Regions from separate parts of the Latilactobacillus parafuchuensis genome, predicted to be linked through region 2. Evidence: predicted binding sites of a transcription regulator. Region 2 holds the regulator's gene; each other region holds the start of a gene.

Region 1 (5,968 bases), 920 kb from region 2:
ATTTAAGGGATCGTATTCAAAGACAACAGTCTGGGTTTTTTCTTGAAAATGACCCGTTTGGTTAGCGGAAACGTGTTGCACGAAATTGACGCCCCCGTCAAACGGTTTGGCTTGATAGGATTCATTTAAGGCACCACGCAATAGTTGCGGTTTAACTAAGGGGCCACCATCAAGATTACGATGAATGACAAAAACCGGTGCTGCCATTTTAGGTAAATAAGTTAACCAGATGGTTGTCGGTGATTGATCGAAATTTTGTTGTAAATTATGAATATTGGCTAGATAATAACCCGTAAATTTTAACCAGGGAAGATGAATTGCAGTGTGCTCATTTCCTGTTAAATTAATCGGAGAGCAGAGAGGTTGATTGTGTTCGTTTAAATAATGGATCGTTGCATGACAAATTTTAGGTTGAGGCGCAACTGCAATCTGGGTTGTCGGTTGCTCAGGAACGTCAAAAAGCTCATTGTTAACGGGTTGGTCAACGGATGAGAAATGGGGTTCTGGCTGAGTGGCTTGAACTGACTGTTGATGAACGACTGATTTCGGTCGTTTTTTAAATAACGATTGAAGCAAACTGATTAAATTCATAAGAACTCCTTGTAAAACGTTATTCATTATTAACAGTCTATCATAATTTAAGGTAATAATACGGGATAAACGGTAGGAATTAATGAAAAATATAGTGGGTTAATCAATTTAGAAAAAGCAACAAAAAAACAGTTCATTGAAAATTGACTTCAAGTGAACTGTTTTTAAATTAAGCAGAGGTTAACAACGCACTAGGAATTGTGATTTCAACCAATTGGCCATCATTTAGGATTGCTAAGTCGTCATTATTGATATGTTTTGGGACTAACTTATCAAGAACGAAATCTATTTCACTTTGTTGAACATTCCGAACTTTATTTTCCATGAGGATTTCGGCTGATTTCGATGAACGGGTATAAAGAATGGTTGTTTTACCGAGAGAGTAAACTTTAACGTAGTCTGCAGCGGTCGTTGCTAGTTGTTGGCTAACAAGTCGCTGATATGAATTTGTAATATTAACTAAACGCATGTAAATCACTCCTTAATCATTTTATCCTATCATCATTATAATTGAAAGCGCTCTATTTAACACGTGTTTACACTTAATTTATCTTTTTTTTAATCATTTTTTAATGCATCGACACTTAAACGCTACTAACTTTAATATGCTCATCGACCAAGTGTGCAACTAGTTGTTTATGCTCTGGGTGATCTAGATAGTAATCGGCAACGCGGTCTTCAATCTCTTCTTGAATCACCCGACGAAGTGGGCGGGCCCCCATCTCAGGGTTATAACCGAGATCAACTAACCGAGTTTTAACGTCATCAGTGACGTCAATATGCAATCCTTGGTCAGCAATCATCCCATTGGTTTCATCAATCATTAGTGAAACAATCTTTAAAAGATTGTTCTTAGCCAAAGCTTGGAATTCAATGATGTCATCGAAACGGTTTAGCAGTTCAGGTTTAAAATAATTTTGTAACTGATTCAAAATAGAATGAGTCTGTCCGTTCGCCGCTGCACCAAAACCAACATTGGCTTCAGCATCGGTTTGGCCAGCATTGGACGTCATAATAATAATCGTATCTTTAAAGCTAACGGTGCGACCTTGCGAATCGGTTAAACGACCGTCATCTAAAATTTGTAAGAACATATGCATCACGTCTGGATGGGCTTTTTCAATTTCATCCAATAAAATTAGACTATATGGGTTGCGCCGAACTTGTTCGGTTAATTGACCAGCTTCTTCATAGCCGACATAGCCGGGCGGGGACCCAATTAATTTCGAGACGCTGAATTTTTCCATATATTCACTCATATCAAAACGAATCATTGAATCGGGACTACCAAATAATTCTTTGGCAATTTGTTTAGCCAGTTCTGTTTTACCGACACCAGTTGGGCCAACAAAAAGGAAGGAGCCAATTGGCCGTCCAGACTTATTGAAACCAATCCGGTTGCGGCGAATTGAACGAGCGACTTTATCAATTGCAGAATCTTGACCAATGACGTGGGCTTCCAAATCAGTTGCCAGATTTTTTAGTTGGGCCTGTTCTTGCGCTTTTAATTCGCCAACTGGAATGCGTGTTTTTTCTTCGACAATCTTTTCCATATCTTTTTCGGTAATTGTCGGTTCTTGTGAGTCATCAGGACTGTCGGTTTCACGCATCTTAGTTAGTTTATTAACTTGGTCGCGATAGAAGGCCGCTTTTTCGTAGTCTTCTTCTTTGAGGGCCGTTTGTTTGGCACCCTCAGCGGTTTTAATCTTATCTTCCAAGACTTTAGGATCCACGACGGTAATCGTTAGATTCTTTTTAGAACCCGCTTCGTCCAACAAATCAATGGCCTTATCGGGTAAAAAGCGATCTTGAATATAACGGTTAGAGAGCATTGCCGCGGCTTTTAGAGAATCATCTGTATAATGAACGTGATGATAGCTTTCATACTTTTCTTGTAACCCTTTCAGAATTTGAACGGTTTCATCAACGGTTGGTTCATTGACGGCGACTGGTTGTAAACGGCGGGCGAGTGCGGCATCTTTTTCAATTTGGCGGTATTCATTGTTAGTCGTTGCGCCCACCAATTGGAGCTCACCACGAGCTAAAGCGGGTTTCAAAACGTTGCCAGCGTCCATGCCACCCTCAGCGTTACCAGCACCGACAATTTCGTGAATTTCATCAATAAAGAGAATATATTGTTTATTTTGTTTTAATTCGGTCATTAATTGTTGCATTCGTTGTTCAAATTGGCCACGAATGCCGGTTCCTTGAACTAAAGAAACGACGTCTAGTCGGATGACTTGGCGATCTTGTAATTTAGTCGGGACGTTACCATCCGCAATTTTTTGTGCTAAACCCTCGACGACTGCGGTTTTACCAACACCGGCTTCACCAATTAAAACCGGGTTGTTTTTGGTCCGACGGTTGAGAATTTCAATCACCCGCGCGATTTCTTTATCGCGACCAATCACGGGATCGATTTGGCCCCCTTTAGCGAGATTGGTCAAGTTAACCCCATATTGACTTAATAAACTTTCATTATTTTGACCACCATTGTTACCACCGGCTTGGGTTTGCGGTCCCTGATTAGGGTTCATCTGTTCATTGGGTGTTGCCCCCATGGCTTTAAACAAGTCATCAAGGTTACCAAAACCAAATGGATCGGCATAACTACCAGTAGGTTGGTTAGTGCCATCTTGTTGTTTTAAGAGTTGATAACAGTTTTGACATAAATTAATGGCATGTCGTTGGCCATTAGTGCTTGTGTAGAGATGGATTGTTGCCGGATTTTGCTGACAATTTTGACAAAGCATCAGACTGTCACGACCTTTCTTATCAATTTGATGATCAAAGTTTATCTGACTATCTTTGACCTTTAAATGAATTATAAGCATCGTCAAAAAAAGTTGCAAGTAATCGTACTTGAAAATAAAAACTTTATTTAGAACATTAATTTCAGTACAATAGAATTGGTTTAGGTGACATCTAAATGAAAATGAGTATGGAAATAACTAATGAAAATAATAAGATATGAGGTGTAAGTATGCAAAGAGATTTTTTAGCAGAGATGAACGCCCTACTAAATCACGAAAAAGATGAGATTATTGTTGAGAAAAACGAGTTTCTTAATTTTCAGAAAGTCTGGGTTAATTATGATCATCGAAAAGAAATTGTGGGGTTTGCGCAACGAAATGGGCAGGTGATTTATCGAGCGTCTGAAAGCGGTATCGTTTAGACGGTGATTAATTTTGTTGGCGAAACAGTTGTAGTATTTTTCAAAAAATGGTAATCTTAACTATCGAAAGGGTGACGGTAGAATTACGGTCAGCCATTTCGTTAAAAAATAAATCTGTATAGATAAAAGGGGATCGATTAACATGGAAAAACGCGATTTTCACGTAGTAGCAGACACAGGTATCCACGCTCGTCCAGCTACATTATTGGTACAAACAGCAAGCAAATTTAACTCAGATGTCAACTTAGAATATAAAGGTAAATCTGTTAACTTGAAATCAATCATGGGCGTTATGTCTCTTGGTGTTGGTCAAGGCGCAGACGTTACTATTTCTGCTGAAGGTGCTGACGAAGCTGATGCTATCAACGCAATCGAAGAAACAATGAAAAAGGAAGGTTTATCTGAATAATGACAAGACTTCAAGGGATCGCTGCAAGTGACGGAATCGCAACTGCGAAAGCCTACATGTTAGTGCAACCCGATTTGTCATTTTCGAAATCAACCATTACGGATTCAGAAAAAGAGATTAATCGTTTGCATAAGGCCTTACAAGATTCCACGGATGATTTAAAGACCATTCGGAAGATTGCTGCTAAATCATTAGGGGAAGAAGAAGCACAAGTTTTTGACGCCCACATCATGATTTTAGCAGACCCTGAATTTACCGGCGAAATCGAAGGTAAAATCAAAGATAATAAGGTTAATGCTGAGCAAGCTTTGAAAGAGGTCGCAGATTTATTTGTGGCCACTTTTGAGGCTATGACTGATAACGCATACATGCAAGAACGGGCTGCTGACATCAAAGATGTCACTAAGCGCGTTCTCAGTCATCTATTAGGGGTAACACTCCCTAACCCAGCATTAATTAATGAAGAAGTAATCGTGATTGCGCATGACTTGACACCAAGTGACACAGCCCAATTGAATGGTAAATTCGTGAAGGCGTTTGTGACTGATATTGGTGGACGGACATCACATTCTGCGATTATGGCGCGTTCTTTAGAAATTCCAGCGATTGTTGGGACTGAAACAATTACGAGTGTCGTTAAAGCTGGCGAAGAATTAATCGTCGACGGGATTAACGGAGTCGCTGTTTTAGATCCAACCGCAGCTGACGTTGCAGAATATGATGCGAAAGCAAAAGATTTTGCAGCTCAAAAAGCTGAATGGGAAAAACTAAAGGACGAAAAATCTGTTACCAAAGACGGTAAAACCTTTACAGTTGCTGCCAACATCGGGACACCTAAAGATTTAGAGGGTGTTGTCGCTAATGGTTCTGAAGCAATTGGTTTATATCGGACAGAATTCCTTTATATGGATTCACCTGAACTGCCTAGTGAAGACGATCAGTTTGAAGCTTATAAAGCAGTTCTAGAAGGTATGAGCGGTAAACCCGTTGTTGTCCGGACGATGGACATTGGTGGGGATAAGAAATTACCTTACTTACCACTTCCTGAAGAAATGAATCCGTTTTTAGGCTACCGAGCAATTCGGATTAGTTTAGATCGTGATGACATCTTTAGAACGCAGTTACGCGCTTTATTGCGTGCCTCTAACTACGGTAAGTTACGGATTATGTTCCCAATGATTGCAACTGTTGCTGAATTCCGTCAAGCCAAAGGAATTCTCGAAGAAGAAAAAGCAAGTTTAATTGCTAAGGGTCAAACCGTTTCAGATGATTTACAAGTTGGGATGATGGTGGAAATTCCTGCCAGTGCCGTTTTGGCTAACCAATTTGCTAAAGAAGTCGATTTCTTCAGTATCGGGACCAACGACTTGATTCAATACACAATGGCTGCTGATCGGATGAACGAACACGTTTCATACTTATACCAACCTTACAATCCAGCTATCTTGCGTCTTGTGAAGAACGTCATCGACGCTTCTCATAAAGAAGGTAAGTGGACTGGTATGTGCGGTGAAGCGGCTGGAGATTCAATCATGGCCCCACTCCTTGTCGGGATGGGCTTAGATGAATTCTCAATGAGTGCCACTTCAGTATTACGTGTTCGGAGCTTGATGAAACGTTTGGATACAACTGATTTAGCTGATTTAGTTGAAACAGCTGTCAACGTGAATACAAGTAATGAAGAAAATCAAAAATTAGTTGAAGATTACATGAGTAATCTATAATCGTTTAACTTTGAAGACCGCCTATTTTAGGGGGTCTTTTTTTTGTGGCGTCATATTAATTGACAAGCT
Region 2 (5,968 bases):
ATTATTAAAGTTCGTCTCCACTAAATATACCCGTTCAAAAGTCCGTAAAGCCATGGCGCCCGACTTCGTCTACATCACTGAAGAATTAATGTACGATGACGTCGCCAACAGTGATAAACGCCAATATTTCCAAGAAATCACCCAAACGATTATTACCTTGGGCCAAGCCGATGCTTTAATCATCGCGACTTGCCATACAATTCAAAAATTAGTTGTCGACCATTGGCACATCATCGGTGATATCTATGATCGAGGGCCACATCCCGATTTAATCGTCGAACAACTGACCCGTTTACCCGCCGTCGATATTCAATGGGGCAATCATGATATTCTTTGGTTTGGCGCAGCGAGTGGTTCCCAACTCTGCTTATTAAACCTCTTAAGAATTTGTGCCCGTTACAATAATTTAGCGATTATCGAAGACTCGTATGGCATTGATTTAACCAATTTAGTCCAATTTGCACAACACCATTACCAAGCTAATCCCGCCTTTTTACCCGTCGACGATCCCAATCAACCCGCTTTATCGACACCGGAACAACTCAAGATTAGCCAAGTCCAACAGGCTTTAGCCATCATGCAATTCAAATTGGAACAAACCGTGATCACGCGAAATCCTGAATTTGAAATGGGGCATCGACAATTATTATCTAAAATCGATTTTAGCCAACACACACTACACATTAACGGGCAAATTTATCCGCTGACCAATACTTGCTTCCAAACGATTAATCCTAAAGATCCGGCGGCATTAACCCCAGAAGAAGCCCGTATTATTCAAGATTTGTTGACCGCCTTTACCCATTGTCAGAAATTACGCCGACATCTGACTTTTTTAATCGACCACGGCAGTATGTACCAAATTTATAATCAGAATTTACTTTTCCATGGTTGTATCCCGGTTGATGCTGACGGCGAATTCTTAAGTCTAACCATCGCCAACCAAGCTTATGCCGGTAAGGCTTTATTAGATTTCTTCGATCATCAAATCCGCACTAGTTTCAATCACCCGGCCCAACAGGATAACTTATCCACCGACTTATTGTGGTATCTGTGGACAGGTCCGCTGTCACCACTCTTTGGTAAGACTGCAATGACCACTTTTGAACGATATTTCAGTACTAATCCACAATTACACGTCGAAGCTAAGAATCCATACTATCAATTACGGCATCAAACCGATTTTATCCAGAAGTTATTAACAGAATTCGACTTATCCCCAACCACGGGTCACATTCTTAACGGCCACACGCCAGTAAAAAAAGGCCACGATCCAATCATGGCTAACCGCCAAATGATCGTCATCGACGGTGGCTTTTCGAAAGCTTATCACCATACAACTGGCATTGGTGGCTTCACTTTACTCTACAATTCATACGGTATGCAGCTGATTACCCATCAACCGTTCACGACTAAAGCTGACGCCATCGCCAATATGACCGACATCATCTCGACGAAACGGGTGATTGATCAGGTCAGTCAACGTCAACGGGTCAGCCAAACCAATATTGGTGCTCACATTAAAACCGAAATTACCCAACTAGAAAGTTTATTGGCTCTTCATCAGAATAAAACAAACTAAAAAAGCTTAGGTTCGGACGAGTTTACACGCCTGAATCTAAGCTTTTTGGTTTAACTTTTAATTGGAGTTTCTTCAGTTTGTTGATTTTTACTAGTAATTGTAATTTGACCCTTTGTTGCGCCAATTGTCACCGGTGATTCAGTCGTAATTTGACCTGACAAGAGAGCTTCACTCAACTGATCTTCAACCTTGGTTTGTAGCGCCCGCCGAATTGGTCGCGCACCGTATTCCGGATCAAAGCCCGCCTTGGCAACCACATCCATCGCCGCAGCCGTCATCTTAATCGTCACACCTTGCGCTTCTAATCGTTTCAAGACACTCTTCGCCATAATTTTGACGATTTCGCGCAATTCAGGTTTCGTTAAGGAATGGAAAACGACCGTTTCGTCAATTCGGTTTAAGAATTCTGGTCGGAACGTTTTCTTGAGTTCTTCCAAAATCCGACTTTGCATCGCTTTGTAATCCGCCGTTACGTCTTTAACGCCGAAACCAACGGATTTATCATCGCGTAAAGCTGTCGCCCCTAAATTCGATGTCATAATCATAATCGTATTCCGGAAATCGACTTTGCGCCCTTTTGAATCCGTTAAATAACCATCATCCAAGACTTGCAACAAAATATTGAAGACATCTGGATGGGCTTTTTCAACTTCATCGAATAGGACCACTGAATAAGGTTTATTACGGACTTTTTCAGTCAGCTGACCACCTTCTTCAAAGCCGACGTAACCAGGGGCAGCCCCGACTAAGCGACTCGTACTGTAACGTTCCATGTATTCCGACATATCAACTCGGATTAAATTATCTTCGGAACCAAACATCGCTTCGGCTAACGCCTTCGCTAATTCCGTCTTCCCGACCCCGGTAGGCCCTAAGAACATAAATGAACCGATTGGTCGTTTCGGATCCTTCAAACCACTACGCGCACGACGAATCGCCCGTGAAACGGCTGAAATCGCCTCTTCTTGACCCACAACTCGTTCGTGCAAGACTTTTTCAAGTTGCATCAACCGTTCACTTTCTTTGCGTTGCAACTGAGTCACGGGCACACCCGTCCACTGAGCGACGACTTCTGCGATGCTTTCACCAGTCACTTTAATATCTGAGCGCACCCCATTTTCTTGGGCTTCAGCTTGCAACTTCACGATTTTAACTTTAGTTGCGACTTCTTTTTCATGCAGGGCCGCTGCTTTTTCAAAATCTTGCAGACCAACCGCTGTTTCTTTTTCTTGTGCTAACGTTTGTAGTTTTAATTCTAGCTTGTCCAACGGTGTTTTTTGGTTAACCGCCGCCAAACGAACGCGCGCCGATGCTTCATCCATTAAATCAATGGCCTTATCGGGTAAGAAGCGATTCGTGATATAGCGGTTGGCTAACACCACGGCTTCGTGTAACGCGTCGTCGGTAATCGTGATACCGTGATATGCTTCATAACGTGGCCGTAACCCCGCTAGAATCTGTTCGGAATCTTCTGGTGTTGGTTCATTAACCGTCACCGTCGCAAAACGGCGTTCTAAAGCGGCATCTTTTTCGATATATTTTTGATATTCATCGAGCGTCGTCGCCCCGATTAATTGTAATTCACCACGAGCCAAAGCGGGTTTCAAAATGTTAGAAGCATCGATTGCGCCTTCTGCCCCACCGGCCCCGATTAACGTGTGCAATTCATCAATAAAGAGAATGACTTGACCATCCGCATAAATTTCATCAATAATCTTTTTCAAACGGTCTTCAAATTCGCCACGGTATTTAGTCCCCGCGACTAGCGAACCCATATCGAGCATCATTAACCGTTTGTGTAGCATATCGCTTGGTACATCGCCATCAATAATCCGTTGGGCGAAACCTTCCGCAATCGCTGTTTTACCGACCCCTGGTTCACCAACTAATACAGGATTATTTTTCGAACGACGTGCTAGAATTTGAACGAGTCGTTGCACTTCCGCAGTCCGACCAACGACGGGGTCAATCTGATTATCACGAGCCAGTTGGGTTAAATCGCGCGCTAATTGGTTAAGCGTCGGTGTGCCTTCTTGCACATTATTTTTAGGTTTCGTCTTTGACCGTTTTTTAGCAGTTGCACTATCGACACCCATTTTTTGTAATAGCAATTGACGTGTTTTAGCCAAACTCAATCCTAAGTTTAATAGAATTCGCGCGGCAATAATATCGTCGTCTCGCAACAAGGCCAATAATAAATGAGCTGTCCCGATTTTCATCGCGTTAACTTGTTGGGCTTCCCCCCGCGCGACGTCTAAAACTTGCTTCGCTTTCGGTGAGTATGGCAAATAACCACTCGCACCTAGTGCAACAACCGCATTACCGTAACCGGTCAAGCGTTCGATTTCTTCTAAGACATCAGTCGGTGTCACCCCTAATTCACGGAGCGTTGTCCCAGCGATGCCTTCACTTTCCAATACCAATGCAATCAATAAATGTTCAGTCCCTAAGGCATGGTGATTAAACTTTTGTGCTTGTTCTTGGGCCAACATTAAAACATTCTTGGCGCTAGGTGTAAATAGATTATTCATAGATAACCCCTCACTTTTTACTTAATTTCGTATCGTAGTCGTTCTAATACAGCAACCAATATTTGCGCTCGCAGTTGCTCTTCCAATTGTTTATCATTCAAGGCTAACGTTTGTGGACTCATCGCCGCCAGAATCAGATTGCCCTCTTTTTGCGAGAGAATATCTTCATCATACAGCTTTTGGATAATCGCCAAGGTATCGTTCTGCGAAATTCGCGAATCGATATTGTTAATCAAGGCCTCCAAGAAATCGCGATCGTCTAAAAATTGCACCTTAACAATCCGAATGTAACCACCGCCACCCCGTTTACTGTTAACAACGTAGCCCCGTTGTTCTGTAAAACGGGTATTGATGACGTAATTAATCTGCGAAGGCACACAGTTAAATAATTTTGCAATTTCCGAGCGCCGAATTTCAATCTGTTCATTATCAGCCAATATTTTTTTCAAATAGGCCTCAATGATATCTGAGATGTTCTGACTTTGCAAATATATCAATCCCTTTTATTCATTCGTAAGTTTAACTTTGACTAACGTTGACTATTATTATAACGATTATTCCCTTAAAAAGAAAGTTTACTGACTTTTCAGTAGACAACAAAAAAGGCTTGCTGTCGCAAGCCTTTTTGAGTCGGGAAAACAAGATTTGAACTTGCGACCCCTACGTCCCGAACGTAGTGCTCTACCAAGCTGAGCTACTTCCCGGAAACTTATTTGGTGATGTGTTACGGATACAAAAAAAGCGGAAGACGAGATTCGAACTCGCGACCCCCACCATGGCAAGGTGATGTTCTACCACTGAACTACTTCCGCATTTCTTATTTACTTTTTTTGTATCCAGTCGGGAAAACAGGATTCGAACCTGCGACCCCCTGGTCCCAAACCAGGTGCTCTACCAAGCTGAGCTATTTCCCGTTCTATGCACCCAGTAGGAGTCGAACCTACAACCTTCTGATTCGTAGTCAGACACTCTATCCAGTTGCGCTATGGGTGCATTTTTCATTATGATGCCGAGGACCGGAATCGAACCGGTACGGTAGTCACCTACCGCAGGATTTTAAGTCCTGTGCGTCTGCCAGTTCCGCCACCCCGGCGATATCATAATGAAAGCGGAAGACGAGATTCGAACTCGCGACCCCCACCATGGCAAGGTGATGTTCTACCACTGAACTACTTCCGCATCTTAATGCCGACTAGACGATTCGAACGCCCGACCCTCTGATTACAAATCAGATGCTCTACCAACTGAGCTAAGTCGGCAAAAAAGATTGCTTTCATTAAAAAAACTATTCAATTGTATGCGGGTGAAGGGACTTGAACCCCCACGTCTATATAGACACTAGAACCTAAATCTAGCGCGTCTGCCAATTCCGCCACACCCGCATTTTCTTGGCGTGTAACTTTGGCCGATGAGTCGTGACAGGCTCGAACTGTCGACCCTCTGATTAAAAGTCAGATGCTCTACCAACTGAGCTAACGACTCAATGGAGGTTACAGGGCTCGAACCTGTGACCCTCTGCTTGTAAGGCAGATGCTCTCCCAGCTGAGCTAAACCTCCATCAAATATAGCGTGGCAACGTCCTATCCTCGCAGGTAGTTTCCCACCAACTACTATCGGCGCTAAGAAGCTTAACTTCTGTGTTCGACATGGGAACAGGTGTATCCTTCTTGCTATCGCCACCACACTATTTGTGCTATTCGCACTGAGAAGAACTTCGTTCTCTCAAAACTGCATAATAAGTAATATCATCTCAAAAGCCCAAAACATTGCACCTTTGGTTAAGTCCTCGACCGATTAGTACTAGTCCGCTCCATACATCGCTGTACTTCCACTCCTAGCCTATCTACCTGATCAT
Region 3 (5,968 bases), 700 kb from region 2:
TTGGGGACGAATGGTTCCTTTACCGCGGAACAATTAGATCAATTTATGACGGCGATTGGTAGCCAACGCCAAGTTTATTGGTTAAACACCTTCGTACCAACCCGACCTTGGCAAAATGATGTCAATGAAATGTTAAAAGGGGCGGTTAAAAAGTATTCGAACTTAACGGTGATTGATTGGTACGGTCAAGCCAGCAAACATGGTGATTGGTTCTATCAAGATCACGTGCACCCCAACCCAACCGGTGTGAAAGAATACACGGCGATTGTGGCCAAAGCACTGGTTCAAAAATAAATAGTTTGTTATGTAGACAAGGATGGAAGAGTTTAATGGAATTAGAATTTTTAGGAACTGGCGCTGGTGTCCCCGCACGACAACGAAACGTCACAAGTGTTGCATTGAAATTATTGGATGAACGCAATGAAATCTGGCTGTTTGACGTTGGAGAAGCAACGCAACATCAAATTTTAAAGACAACCTTGAAACCACGAAAAGTCAAAAAAATCTTTTTAACGCATTTACACGGTGATCATTTGTTTGGGTTACCCGGCTTCTTATCAAGCCGTTCGTTTCAAGGTGGCGATGAACCTTTAACGATTTACGGCCCAAAAGGTATTGAAGAATATGTGCGAACCAGTTTGAAAATATCTGAGAGTCATTTAACTTATCCGTTGAATTTCGTCGTATTGCCGAATAAAGGCATCTTGTTAGACGATGAAACTTTTCGGGTTGAATGTGCCAAGTTAGATCATCGGATTGCCAGTTATGGGTTCCGGATTATTGAAAAGGACCATCCAGGTGAGTTGCAGGTCGCTAAATTACAGGCAGATAGTGTGCCGGCGGGACCGGTTTATGCCAAGATAAAGAAAGGCGAAACCGTTACGCTAGCTGATGGCCGTCAAATTGACGGCCAAGATTATATCGGTCACGCTCAAAAAGGCCGGATTGTGACCATTATCGGGGATACCCGCAATTGCGAAGCGATTGTGCCATTGGCGGCTAACGCGGATGTGTTAGTTCATGAAAGTACCTTTGGCAAACAAGAACAAAAAATTGCGCATCAATATTATCATTCAACGAATATTAACGCAGCTAAAGTCGCTAAAAAAGCGCAAGTCAACCGCTTACTGTTGACTCATATTTCAGCTCGGTATTTAGGTCAAGCGGTTCGGGAACTACAAAACGATGCGCGGGCGATTTTTAAGAATACAAAGGTTGTTAGCGATTTAGATATTTATGATATCCCATTTCACGGTCGAAAGGATGAATAAACATGGTTAAATTAGCAGATCTACAGGATTTAAAACAAAATGTAATTGTGATTACAGGTGGTTCATCAGGTTTGGGCAAGGCCATTGCCTATGAAGCAGCGAGCCAAGGGGCGGTGATTGTGGTCTTATCCCGGCGTCAAGCCGAGTTGCAAATCGTGCGCGATCAATGCCAAGCGTTATCAGGGCAACCCGCTTATGCTTACCAATTGGATGTCAGCGATCCAGAAATGATTGAACAAGTTGTTGGCCAAATTGAAAATGATATTGGTCGCGTAGATGTGCTAGTCAATGCCGCTGGTTTTGGCCATTTTGAAACAGCGCTTGAAACACCGATGGCAACCGTTGAACAAATGTTTCGAGTCAACGTGTTAGGGTTGATGTATTTAACGCGGGCACTCGGAGCGTTAATGGTCGATCAAGGCGTTGGCCAAATCATTAATATTGCCTCAATGGCGGGTAAAATGGCGACCCAAAAGTCAGCGATTTATTCGGCGACTAAATTTGCCGTGATTGGTTATTCGAACGGTTTACGGCTAGAATTGAAACCATTAGGCGTCCAAGTCACCACGGTCAATCCGGGTCCGATTGATACGGACTTTTTCAAGATTGCCGATCAAACCGGTCAGTATTTAGAAACGGTTGATTGGATTGTGCTTGACCCTGAACGATTAGCGAAACGGATTGTCAGAGCGATTGGTCATCCAAAACGTGAAATTAACGCGCCGTTCTTAATGAGTGCCGCTGCCCAATTATATGATTTAGCCCCTAGTGTGGGTGATTATCTAGCCAGTACGATATTCAATCAAAAGTGAGGAGCATTTAAATGAAAAAACAAGGTCGTTTAATTACTGTTTTAGGACTAGCGTTGATTGTTGTGATTTTTGCCGTATTAAATGTGGCGCCAGTCGCGGTCAACTTTGGTTTTGCCCACGTCCAATGGCCGTTGATTATTGTCATCATCGTCTCATTGTTAATTGGGGCGATCATCACATTCTTGGCCGCTACGGGGAGCACGTTGAGTCAAAAGAAAATGCATAAACAATTAACTCAAGAATTAGCGAAAGCCCAAGCAGAACAAGCCGAAACGGTTCAAAAAGCGGTTGATGCAGCGACTGCAAAGGCGCAAAAGAAGTTTGATCAAGCGTTAGCTGATAAAGAAGCTGAAGTGCATGAATTGCACGCCAAGATTAATCAAATTTCACAAACGAGCGATCATCATAACGCTTAGTTTTAAACAAGCAGCGAGGGCCACCCGATAACCGGGTGTGTGCTCGCTTTTTTTAATTGGACTAAAGTCTGATTTAGAAGCATATCACTTGAATGTTTGACCTATTTTGACTATTATAATAATAGTTAGTTAAACAGCTAACGTTAATTCAAAAATAAACTTAAAAAGGAATGACGTTTATGAATCCAGAACAAATGACTCAGGCAGTTCAAGATGCCATTGCCGAAGCACAAAAAATTGCAATGACCCGGCACCAAACAGAAATCGATATTCCCCATCTCTTTAAATTTTTAATTCAACCGCAACAATTAGGTCAACAGATTTATCAAGAAGCCGGCGTTGATTTAGTCGGTTTAGAGGCCGAAATTGATCGTGAAATTGATGCGATTCCAACAGTTGAAGGTCAAAGTCAATATGGGCAGAATGTTTCGAAAAATCTATACCAAGTTTTAACGGAAGCCGAGAAGTATAAAAAAGAATTTCAAGATGAATATCTATCAACTGAAACACTCATTTTGGGCTTAATGGCGCTTAAATATCAACCATTGGTCCAATATTTAAACCAACAACAAGTGACGTTAAAAACATTGAAAGCAGTTGTGACTAAATTAAGAGGAGGGCAACGAGTGACATCTAAAAATCAAGAAGAGAACTACCAAGCATTAGCGAAATACGGGACGGATTTAGTCAAAGCGGTTCGTTCTGGTAAAATGGATCCAGTGATTGGTCGGGATGAAGAAATTCGCGATGTGATTCGGATTTTATCGCGTAAAACGAAAAATAACCCGGTTCTAATCGGTGAACCAGGGGTTGGTAAAACGGCAATCGTCGAAGGCTTAGCGCAACGAATTGTCCGCAAAGACGTGCCTGAAAATCTTAAGAACAAGACGATTATCTCGTTAGATATGGGGAGCCTGATTGCCGGCGCCAAATATCGTGGTGAATTTGAAGAACGGCTAAAAGCTGTTTTAGCTGAAGTTAAGAAGAGTGAAGGCCAAGTCTTGCTCTTTATTGATGAAATTCATACGATTGTTGGCGCGGGTAAAACTGAAGGCAGCATGGATGCTGGCAATCTATTGAAGCCAATGTTAGCGCGGGGCGAACTCCACATGATTGGGGCGACAACCCTCGATGAATATCGTCAAAATATTGAAAAAGACAAAGCCCTTGAACGGCGTTTCCAAAAAGTCTTGATTCAAGAACCATCCGTTGAAGATACGATTAGTATTTTGCGGGGCTTAAAAGAACGCTTTGAAATCTTCCATGGTGTCCGGATTCATGATAACGCCTTAGTCGCCGCTGCAACGTTGTCGAACCGTTACATTACCGATCGTTTCTTACCAGATAAGGCGATTGATTTGGTCGATGAAGCCAGTGCGAATATCAACGTCGAAATGAATTCACAACCAACTGAACTGGACCAAGCGACGCGTCAACTGATGCAATTAGAAATTGAAGAAGCGGCCTTGAAGAAGGAAACGGATGCCGCTTCCCAAAAACGGTTGGCTGAAACCCAAAAACAATTAGCCGATTTGCGTGAAACCACGAATAGTTTGAAAATGCGGTGGGAAACCGAAAAAGCTGATTTGAATTTAATTAACGATAAAAAGGCGGAAATTGACGCCGCTAAACATGAATTAGAGGACGCACAAAGCAATTATGATCTTGAAAAGGCGGCTAAATTACAACACGGGACGATTCCGCAACTCGAACAAGCGTTAGCCAAGCTTGAACAGGATGAAAAACCAGAGGACTGGATGGTTCAAGAATCAGTCACTGAAAATGAAATTGCCGCAGTCCTTAGTTCACAAACGGGTATTCCAGTCGCTAAATTAGTGGCCGGTGATCGGCAAAAGCTTTTAAAACTGGCGGATCATTTGCATGAACGGGTGGTTGGGCAAGACCAAGCAGTCGATGCGGTCACAGATGCCGTTTTACGGGCGCGTGCTGGCTTACAGAACCCTAGCCGGCCATTGGGCTCATTCTTGTTCCTAGGCCCGACTGGGGTTGGTAAAACGGAATTGGCGAAGGCACTCGCCGAGGACCTATTTGATTCTGAAAAACACATGGTTCGAATTGACATGAGTGAATATATGGAAAAATATTCCGTTTCACGCTTAGTTGGGGCGGCACCAGGATATGTAGGTTATGAAGAAGGCGGCCAACTCACTGAAGCGGTGCGCCGTAATCCGTATACGATTGTCTTGTTAGATGAAATTGAAAAGGCCCATCCGGATGTCTTTAATATCTTATTGCAAGTGTTAGATGATGGCCGTTTAACGGATTCACAAGGTCGCACGGTTGATTTTAAGAATACGATTATCATCATGACGTCTAACCTTGGTTCAGAATTATTATTGGACGGTGTCGATGAACAAGGTCAAATTTCAGAAGTAACGCAAAATCAAGTGCACGCGTTGATTCAAACGAAGTTCAAACCAGAATTTTTAAACCGGATTGATGATACAATTATGTTTACACCGTTGAGCTTACTTGATATTCAACAAATTGTAGTCAAAATGGTCGCTGAATTATCAGAACGATTGGCGGATCAAGATATTACGTTGACGATGTCGGACGCCGCTAAAAGTTGGATTGCCCAAGAAGGGTACGATCCCGCTTTTGGGGCCCGGCCATTACGCCGTTACATCACGAATTACGTTGAAACGCCGTTAGCGAAGAAACTAATTGGTGGCGACATTTTGCCCGATACAACGGTTGAAATTGATTTAAAGGACGATCAATTAGTTTTTAAAGTGTAAATTAACGGTCATTCTCCTTTAGTTCTATGGTATACTGAAAAGAATGGCTATGCTGATGCGATTATCGGATGATTGACTCTGAGGTAAATGATTTGATTTTCATGAAATCACTTGCTCTTATGAGTTAAACATAGTATTATAGAAGTCGCGGACAAAAGTAGTGGGACGGCTGATTAATTTCAACGTCAATTTGGTTAGTTAGGAAAAAGCTTGCTAAATTCCCTGAGTTCGGTATATCATTAATGAATCTAAGATACAAAGGAGTCTGAAAATAATGGCAGTTCCAGCAAGAAGAACATCAAAGACGAAGAAACGTATGCGTCGTGGACATATCAAATTGAACACACCTAACGTACAATTCGATGCAACAAATGGCGAATACCGTGTAAGTCACCGTGTTTCACCAAAAGGCTTTTACAAAGGCGAACAAGTTGTTACACCAAAAGCTAACGACTAATTTCCTTTAAAAAACGATTATCCATATTGGATAATCGTTTTTTTATTGATCAAAAAATGATAAATTAGCCAAAAAAGTTCATTAATATTAGAAAATAATTATAAAACAAAATAATTAGATTAGAAAACAACTAGAGTCATTTACCGCTAACTAAATACACCTTAAAATAGAAAAGGGCATTTAGTATTACGTCCTATTTTGGTTATTAATTATTTAATAGGCAAGCATTAGAAATGAAAGAGGTGTTTTG
Region 4 (5,968 bases), 350 kb from region 2:
CCCCATCTTGGCCGTGAATCTCGGCGCTAATCGGTAAAACTGAAAAATCAGTTTGATTCAATGCGTGGCCGGCACCTTGGTAAACTGGGACTGCTGGATGCTGTAATAAATTCAATATTTGTTGACTATTGACCACACTTCGTTCAGTTAACACGTTACCGTATTCGGAAGTGATGCCGATTAATTCAATTTCGGGTGAACCGAGTGCATACGCAATGGCGAGCGCATCGTCAATCCCCGTATCTAAATCTAAAATCATCTTATGTTGCATTCCAAAAGCCTCCCTTAGTTCAAACGATTAGTCGTACTCATTCAGTTTACCGCATAAAAACCCTTTCGTAAATTTTAACCAGAGCGTTAATCATTAATTTTTACTGATATTGATTAAGAAGTCCTTTATTTAATTTACGAATAACCGCTAAATGGTTATTTTCTGGTATATTAAAACTTGCTTATCAATTCAATTAAGGAGTTCCTCAATGACCATTAAACAACACCATTACGTCCTATTAGTCCCAATTATCGCTTGCCTATTACTGACCGGCTGCTTCAAAAAAACAGCCACCCCCACTAAGCGCACCTGGGAAACCCCGACGGAAGAAACACAACGTCAAGACCGTTTTATTCAAAAAATTGGGACGACTGCCAAAACCGTTTATCAAACCCAACAACAAGTTTTACCTAGTATCGTGATTGCGCAAGCGATTATTGAATCGGATTGGGGCCGTAGTGATTTAGCAGTGAAAGCCCACAATCTATTCGGGGTCAAAGGCGATTACCAAGGTCAAAAAATTCTAATGACGACTGACGAATTTGAAAATCAAAAACGCGTGACGATTAAAGACTATTTTAAAATTTACCCTAATCTACAAATTGCCATCGAAGATCATAGTCAATTTCTCAGCGCTGGCACTTACGCCACTCTCAAACAGCAAACGGATTACGCGACCCAGGCGCAAACCCTCCAACAAGCGGGCTACGCAACCGATCCGGACTACGCCGCCAAATTAATTCAAACCATCAAAATTTATAAATTGGCGAAGTACGATTCGTAACGATTGTGCTATGATGGAATTATTAATTTTCTTGAAGGAGTTCCCATGATTAAACCCATTATGCACGACCCAACTTTTCTGGCACAACCAGCGAAACTAGCCACTATCAACGACTCACAAGTCATCACCGACCTGCTCGATACATTAGCCGCTAATACTGAACGCTGTGTCGGAATGGCGGCCAATATGATTGGTGTCAATCAGCGCATTATCGTGTGCCAAATGGGTCCGATTGCGCTACCTTTGGTCAATCCAACGATTATCAAAAAAAGTACCCCCTACAAAACTGAGGAAGGCTGTCTATCTTTAACCGGTCAACGCGCAACCACCCGCTACGAAACCATTACTGTTCGTTATCAAGACCGTCAGTTTAAAGTCCAAGAACAAACTTTTACCGAGTGGATTGCCCAAATTATCCAACACGAAGTTGACCATTGTGAAGGGATTCTGATTTAGATTTAAAAAACGATAGGCAATTGATAACGTGCTTTCGAGTTGCAACAACTTCCGCTTAATCTAAAATAACCGATAATCTTAAGACCAAGATTACCGGTTATTTATAATTAATGCTCAGTTGCTGAACGCAACTCAACGCACTTAGTTTTTTAACGTGCTTTTGAGTTGCAACAACTTCCGCTTAATCTAAAATAACCGATAATCTTAAGAACGAGATTATCGGTTATTTATAATTAATGCTCAGTTGCTAACCGCAACTCAACACACTTAGTTTTTTAACGTGCTTCTCAGCCAACTTTTTTGACGCTCTAATTGACGAAAGCCACCCATTGCTGGGTGGCTTTCTAATTAATTTCGCATATTAAATTGTAACATAATATTCTGGGTATCAAGCTTGCTGATACCACCATTAAACACGTTGGTTTAATGTTCGGGGCAACTTCACTAGAGTTGCATGATTTTAATTTAATTCGATTATGTTTAATTCTTGTGGTTCTAAATATTTTCTCGTTTAAACAGCGTAAGCCGCCTCTTTACACTACTTGTAACTCCAGGGTTACTCCAGTTTGATTAAAGTCTTCAAATAATACTTGATTCTACAGTGATAAGTGCTGATTAACTGTTAACAGTATAACATATTTTAAAGTTTGACGCAAAATCACTAAATATTTTCAGAAAAGAGGCTTTCCATTTGACCAAAATTGACCTTTGCTGTAAAATTTGATTTATAGATTTCAGAGTGCTTAAACTCTGGTTCATATAAGGAGGCAATTCAATGTTAGTACCTACAGTTATTGAACAAACGTCACGTGGCGAACGTTCATACGATATTTATTCACGTCTATTAAAAGACCGGATTATTATGCTATCTGGTGAAGTCAACGATCAAATGGCAAACACCATTATTGCACAATTACTTTTCTTGGATGCCCAAGATTCTGACAAAGACATTTCAATTTACATCAACTCACCCGGTGGTTCTGTCACCGCTGGTTTAGCGATTATGGATACGATGAACTTCATCAAATCTGATGTTCAAACCATCGCAATGGGCATGGCTGCATCAATGGCGAGTGTCTTATTATCAGCTGGGACCAAAGGCAAACGTTTTGCCTTACCTAACTCAACCGTCTTGATTCACCAACCTTTAGGTGGCGCCCAAGGCCAACAAACTGAAATCGAAATTGCTGCGCGCGAAATTTTGAAAACTCGGAAACGTTTAAATCAAATTTTAGCCGACAATTCTGGTCAAACGTTTGAAAAACTACAACAAGATACTGATCGTGATAACTACATGACGGCCCAAGAAGCCAAAGATTATGGTTTGATTGACGATATCATGATTAACCAACCTAAATAACCACTACTAAAAAAGCCAATTCTTCGCGGAATTGGCTTTTTTAGTTCATAATTTTTTAAGACGATCCCCATTTTTGCTATACTTGGTTAGGAATCAAAGGAGGCTTTTAAGATGGATATTAGTGTCATTAAAGCAGACAAAGTCACGATCGACGGCGGCATTGTACTGGGGGCCGAATCAGCGCCGATTACGACCGTCGAATTTCTAAATTTGGCTTGTCCTTATTGTCGTAAATGGTTTTATCGTTCGGATCAACTCTTAACCCAAGCCGTTAAAGCAGGTCGCGTCCGGCGGATTATTAAACCCTTAAACAAGGATAAAGATGATTTACAACTGGGTAATTTAGCCCACACCTATTTACCGTTTGACCAACCGGAAACGGCCGTCAACGCGATTCGTTTCCTATACACACACCAACCCACTTGGCGCCCCGACTTAGCGCCCAATGAACTTGATTTGTATCTTAAACAGAATCTAAAATTGACCCCTCAAAATAATCAAGCGGTCTTAGCTGCGATTGAACACGAAGCACAAACGGCTAATATTCAATTTGTCCCTACGATTATTCTCGGTCAACATATTTTTGATGAATCAATTGATCTGACCGAATTAGAACAATTAATTTCGCAATAAGCACCAAAAAAGGGTCTAACCAGAGTAGTCAACTACTGATCTGGTTAGACCCTTTTTATAGCGACCTATTAGAAACGGCCTTCTTCAACCTGAATCGCATTTAAATGACGTTCGACTTCATTCATACTTTGGCGTAATTCATGATATTTATCGCTTGAAAAATCTAAATAGTTGGTACAACCACCAACGCGTTCGTAGATTTCATCTTTTTGATCTTCAGCTTTTTGCGTTAATGAGACATCAACGCGGCGTTCATCATCAGCTGCTCGGTTACGATTAACCCAACCATCAGCTTCTAGACGTTTCAATAGCGGTGTTAAGGTGCCACTATCAAGTTCTAGATGATGTCCCAACTCTTTAACCGACATCGTGCCATGTTCCCATAACGCTAGCATCGCGATAAATTGTGGGTACGTTAACCTAAACGGTTTTAAAACCTTTCCGTAAAAGTGATTGTACGCCTTTTGCGCACGATAAATTGAAAAGCATAATTGTTCATCTAATAAAACTGGTTCAACCATATTTCTTCCTCCAATTAATAGTGTCCACTGGTAAGCATATCATATAGAATTAAATTGCATAAGTCAAACTGGACCAACAATTAAATTGTACACCTTTATATGACGCCTTGCTGATAATTTTCTGCTAATTGATTTAATTTTCTTAAGCGGTGATTAATGCCAGATTTAGAAATCGCCCCGCTTGGCATCCGTTCGCCAAGTTCTTTGAGCGTAATATCTGGGAATTCCAAACGTAATAACGCAATCTCGCGGAGTTTAACCGGTAGATTATCCAAACCGATAGTGTCTCTTAAATATTCGATATTTTCGATTTGTTTCGTCGCCGCATCGATTGTTTTATTTAAATTGGCCGTTTCACAATTAACCAGGCGATTCACCGAATTCCGCATATCTCGGACAATCCGGATATCTTCAAACTTCAACATTGCATTCGTCGCGCCCACTACCTGTAAGAAATCCGCAATTTTTTCGGCCTCTTTCAGATAAGTAATGTAACCACTCCGACGTTCCGTGGTTTTGGCGTTCAAGCCAAAGCGATTCATCATCTGTGCAATATCTTGATTATGTTCTTCATATAAAGAATAAATTTCCAAATGATAACGACTGGTTTCAGGATTATTGACCGAACCACCAGCCAAAAAAGCTCCCCGTAAATAAGAGCGGACCCGTTGATCCTCGTTAATGACATCCTCCGAAACCTGGGTATGAATCGTAAAGCCATCAGCTTCAACAATGTTTAAATCGTTGAGCACTTTGTTCGTTCCGTATTTTAATCGTACGATATATTGATTATTTTTCTTTAACTTCATCTTACGACGCACTAATAGTTCTGATTCAATCTGATAATTTTGCCGTAACAAACTATAAATTCGACGAGCAATCGCCGGATTTTCAGTCTGAACATTTAAAACAAATTGATGATTCATCAAACTTAACGAACCATTCATCCGAATCAAAGCCGCTAATTCTGCCCGCGCGTGTTCTGGATGAACTTCTAACTGGGTTAATTCCTTCTTGACCTCACTAGCGTAAGAAGCCATCCTTATTCACCTCGTTTAGCTGTATTCACCTGAAAAGCCAAGTTCATAATTTCTTGAACGACTTTTTGACCATTATGAAAAACGCCATGGTTGCGTAATTCCAAAAAATTATCGGAAATGACCCGACAACCCAATTGACGTAATCCTTTAAAATCATGTTCAACCGGCCATAAAATTTCATCATATTTCTGATGATCTAAATAGTTTTCTGGCACGCGGCCGGTATTGACTAACACGGTATCCACAAAATTTTGTTGCAAATGTTCATTTAATATCCGAACATGATCAGCATCCGTAAAACGTTCGGTTTCACCCTTTTGGGTCATGATATTACAAATATAAATAACTTCTGCCTTTGTTTGGGTAACGGCTTGTCCTAAGTTTTCAATCATCAAATTCGGTAAGATACTCGTAAATAGACTCCCCGGACCTAAAACAACCACATCAGCAGCCATGATCGATTCAATAACTTCGGGCATCGCCGTTGGTTGGCCTTCACCGTCATCAGCGGTCTTCGTCACCCAAACGTGTTCAATCTGTTTGCGCGCGGCTGAAATTTCAGATTCGCCCACTAATTGCGTGCCATCTGTAAACCGGGCATTCAACGATAATGCCACATTGGCGGCCGGATAAACGTGCCCATCAACTTCCATCATTTCGGATAACCGTTGTACCGCATCGAATATGCCGGATTCCATTTCAGATAACGCCGCAATAATCAGATTGCCAATCGCATGGCCCGAGAAAAAGGCATCGTGTGATTTAAACCGATATTGAAAAATATCCAAGGTTAATTGTGGTAAATCTGATAAAGCGACTAAAACATTCCGAATATCACCCGGTGGCACGACGTTGATGTAATCCCGAATGACGCCAGACGAACCGCCATCATCAGCGACCGTC

Evidence for each region. Region 2 encodes CtsR, which represses protease genes until heat stress. Its sites were predicted from a motif close to TTGGTCAAAAAAGGTCAAANA; they were not measured.
Region 1: the regulator CtsR is predicted to act here: its motif matches at 3,387-3,407, upstream of ACVPPQ_RS07465 (ATP-dependent Clp protease ATP-binding subunit).
Region 3: the regulator CtsR is predicted to act here: its motif matches at 2,593-2,613, upstream of clpB (ATP-dependent chaperone ClpB).
Region 4: the regulator CtsR is predicted to act here: its motif matches at 2,200-2,220, upstream of clpP (ATP-dependent Clp endopeptidase proteolytic subunit ClpP).

Annotation. Positions count from the first base shown of each region.
Region 1 is NZ_CM143875.1:1,521,662-1,527,629, forward strand. Features, by position in the region: gene ACVPPQ_RS07455 (MucBP domain-containing protein) at 1-591, opposite strand, end outside; gene ACVPPQ_RS07460 (DUF1827 family protein) at 761-1,060, opposite strand; gene ACVPPQ_RS07465 (ATP-dependent Clp protease ATP-binding subunit) at 1,176-3,344, opposite strand; gene ACVPPQ_RS07470 (hypothetical protein) at 3,575-3,766, shown strand; gene ACVPPQ_RS07475 (phosphocarrier protein HPr) at 3,909-4,175, shown strand; gene ptsP (phosphoenolpyruvate--protein phosphotransferase) at 4,175-5,899, shown strand.
Region 2 is NZ_CM143875.1:604,429-610,396, forward strand. Features, by position in the region: gene ACVPPQ_RS03285 (fructose-1,6-bisphosphatase) at 1-1,582, shown strand, start outside; gene ACVPPQ_RS03290 (ATP-dependent Clp protease ATP-binding subunit) at 1,633-4,113, opposite strand; gene ACVPPQ_RS03295 (CtsR family transcriptional regulator) at 4,131-4,601, opposite strand; tRNA gene ACVPPQ_RS03300 (tRNA-Pro) at 4,744-4,817, opposite strand; tRNA gene ACVPPQ_RS03305 (tRNA-Gly) at 4,854-4,925, opposite strand; tRNA gene ACVPPQ_RS03310 (tRNA-Pro) at 4,954-5,027, opposite strand; tRNA gene ACVPPQ_RS03315 (tRNA-Arg) at 5,033-5,106, opposite strand; tRNA gene ACVPPQ_RS03320 (tRNA-Leu) at 5,121-5,206, opposite strand; tRNA gene ACVPPQ_RS03325 (tRNA-Gly) at 5,221-5,292, opposite strand; tRNA gene ACVPPQ_RS03330 (tRNA-Thr) at 5,300-5,372, opposite strand; tRNA gene ACVPPQ_RS03335 (tRNA-Leu) at 5,412-5,495, opposite strand; tRNA gene ACVPPQ_RS03340 (tRNA-Lys) at 5,523-5,595, opposite strand; tRNA gene ACVPPQ_RS03345 (tRNA-Val) at 5,598-5,670, opposite strand; rRNA gene rrf (5S ribosomal RNA) at 5,681-5,797, opposite strand; rRNA gene ACVPPQ_RS03355 (23S ribosomal RNA) at 5,888-5,968, opposite strand, start outside.
Region 3 is NZ_CM143875.1:2,156,054-2,162,021, reverse strand. Features, by position in the region: gene ACVPPQ_RS10660 (acyltransferase family protein) at 1-294, shown strand, start outside; gene rnz (ribonuclease Z) at 330-1,271, shown strand; gene ACVPPQ_RS10650 (SDR family NAD(P)-dependent oxidoreductase) at 1,274-2,083, shown strand; gene ACVPPQ_RS10645 (LapA family protein) at 2,095-2,499, shown strand; gene clpB (ATP-dependent chaperone ClpB) at 2,679-5,261, shown strand; gene rpmF (50S ribosomal protein L32) at 5,536-5,718, shown strand.
Region 4 is NZ_CM143875.1:257,564-263,531, forward strand. Features, by position in the region: gene ACVPPQ_RS01485 (nucleoside hydrolase) at 1-271, opposite strand, end outside; gene ACVPPQ_RS01490 (glycoside hydrolase family 73 protein) at 480-1,055, shown strand; gene ACVPPQ_RS01495 (peptide deformylase) at 1,101-1,511, shown strand; gene clpP (ATP-dependent Clp endopeptidase proteolytic subunit ClpP) at 2,287-2,871, shown strand; gene ACVPPQ_RS01505 (DsbA family protein) at 2,983-3,504, shown strand; gene ACVPPQ_RS01510 (MarR family winged helix-turn-helix transcriptional regulator) at 3,573-4,025, opposite strand; gene whiA (DNA-binding protein WhiA) at 4,121-5,065, opposite strand; gene ACVPPQ_RS01520 (gluconeogenesis factor YvcK family protein) at 5,068-5,968, opposite strand, start outside.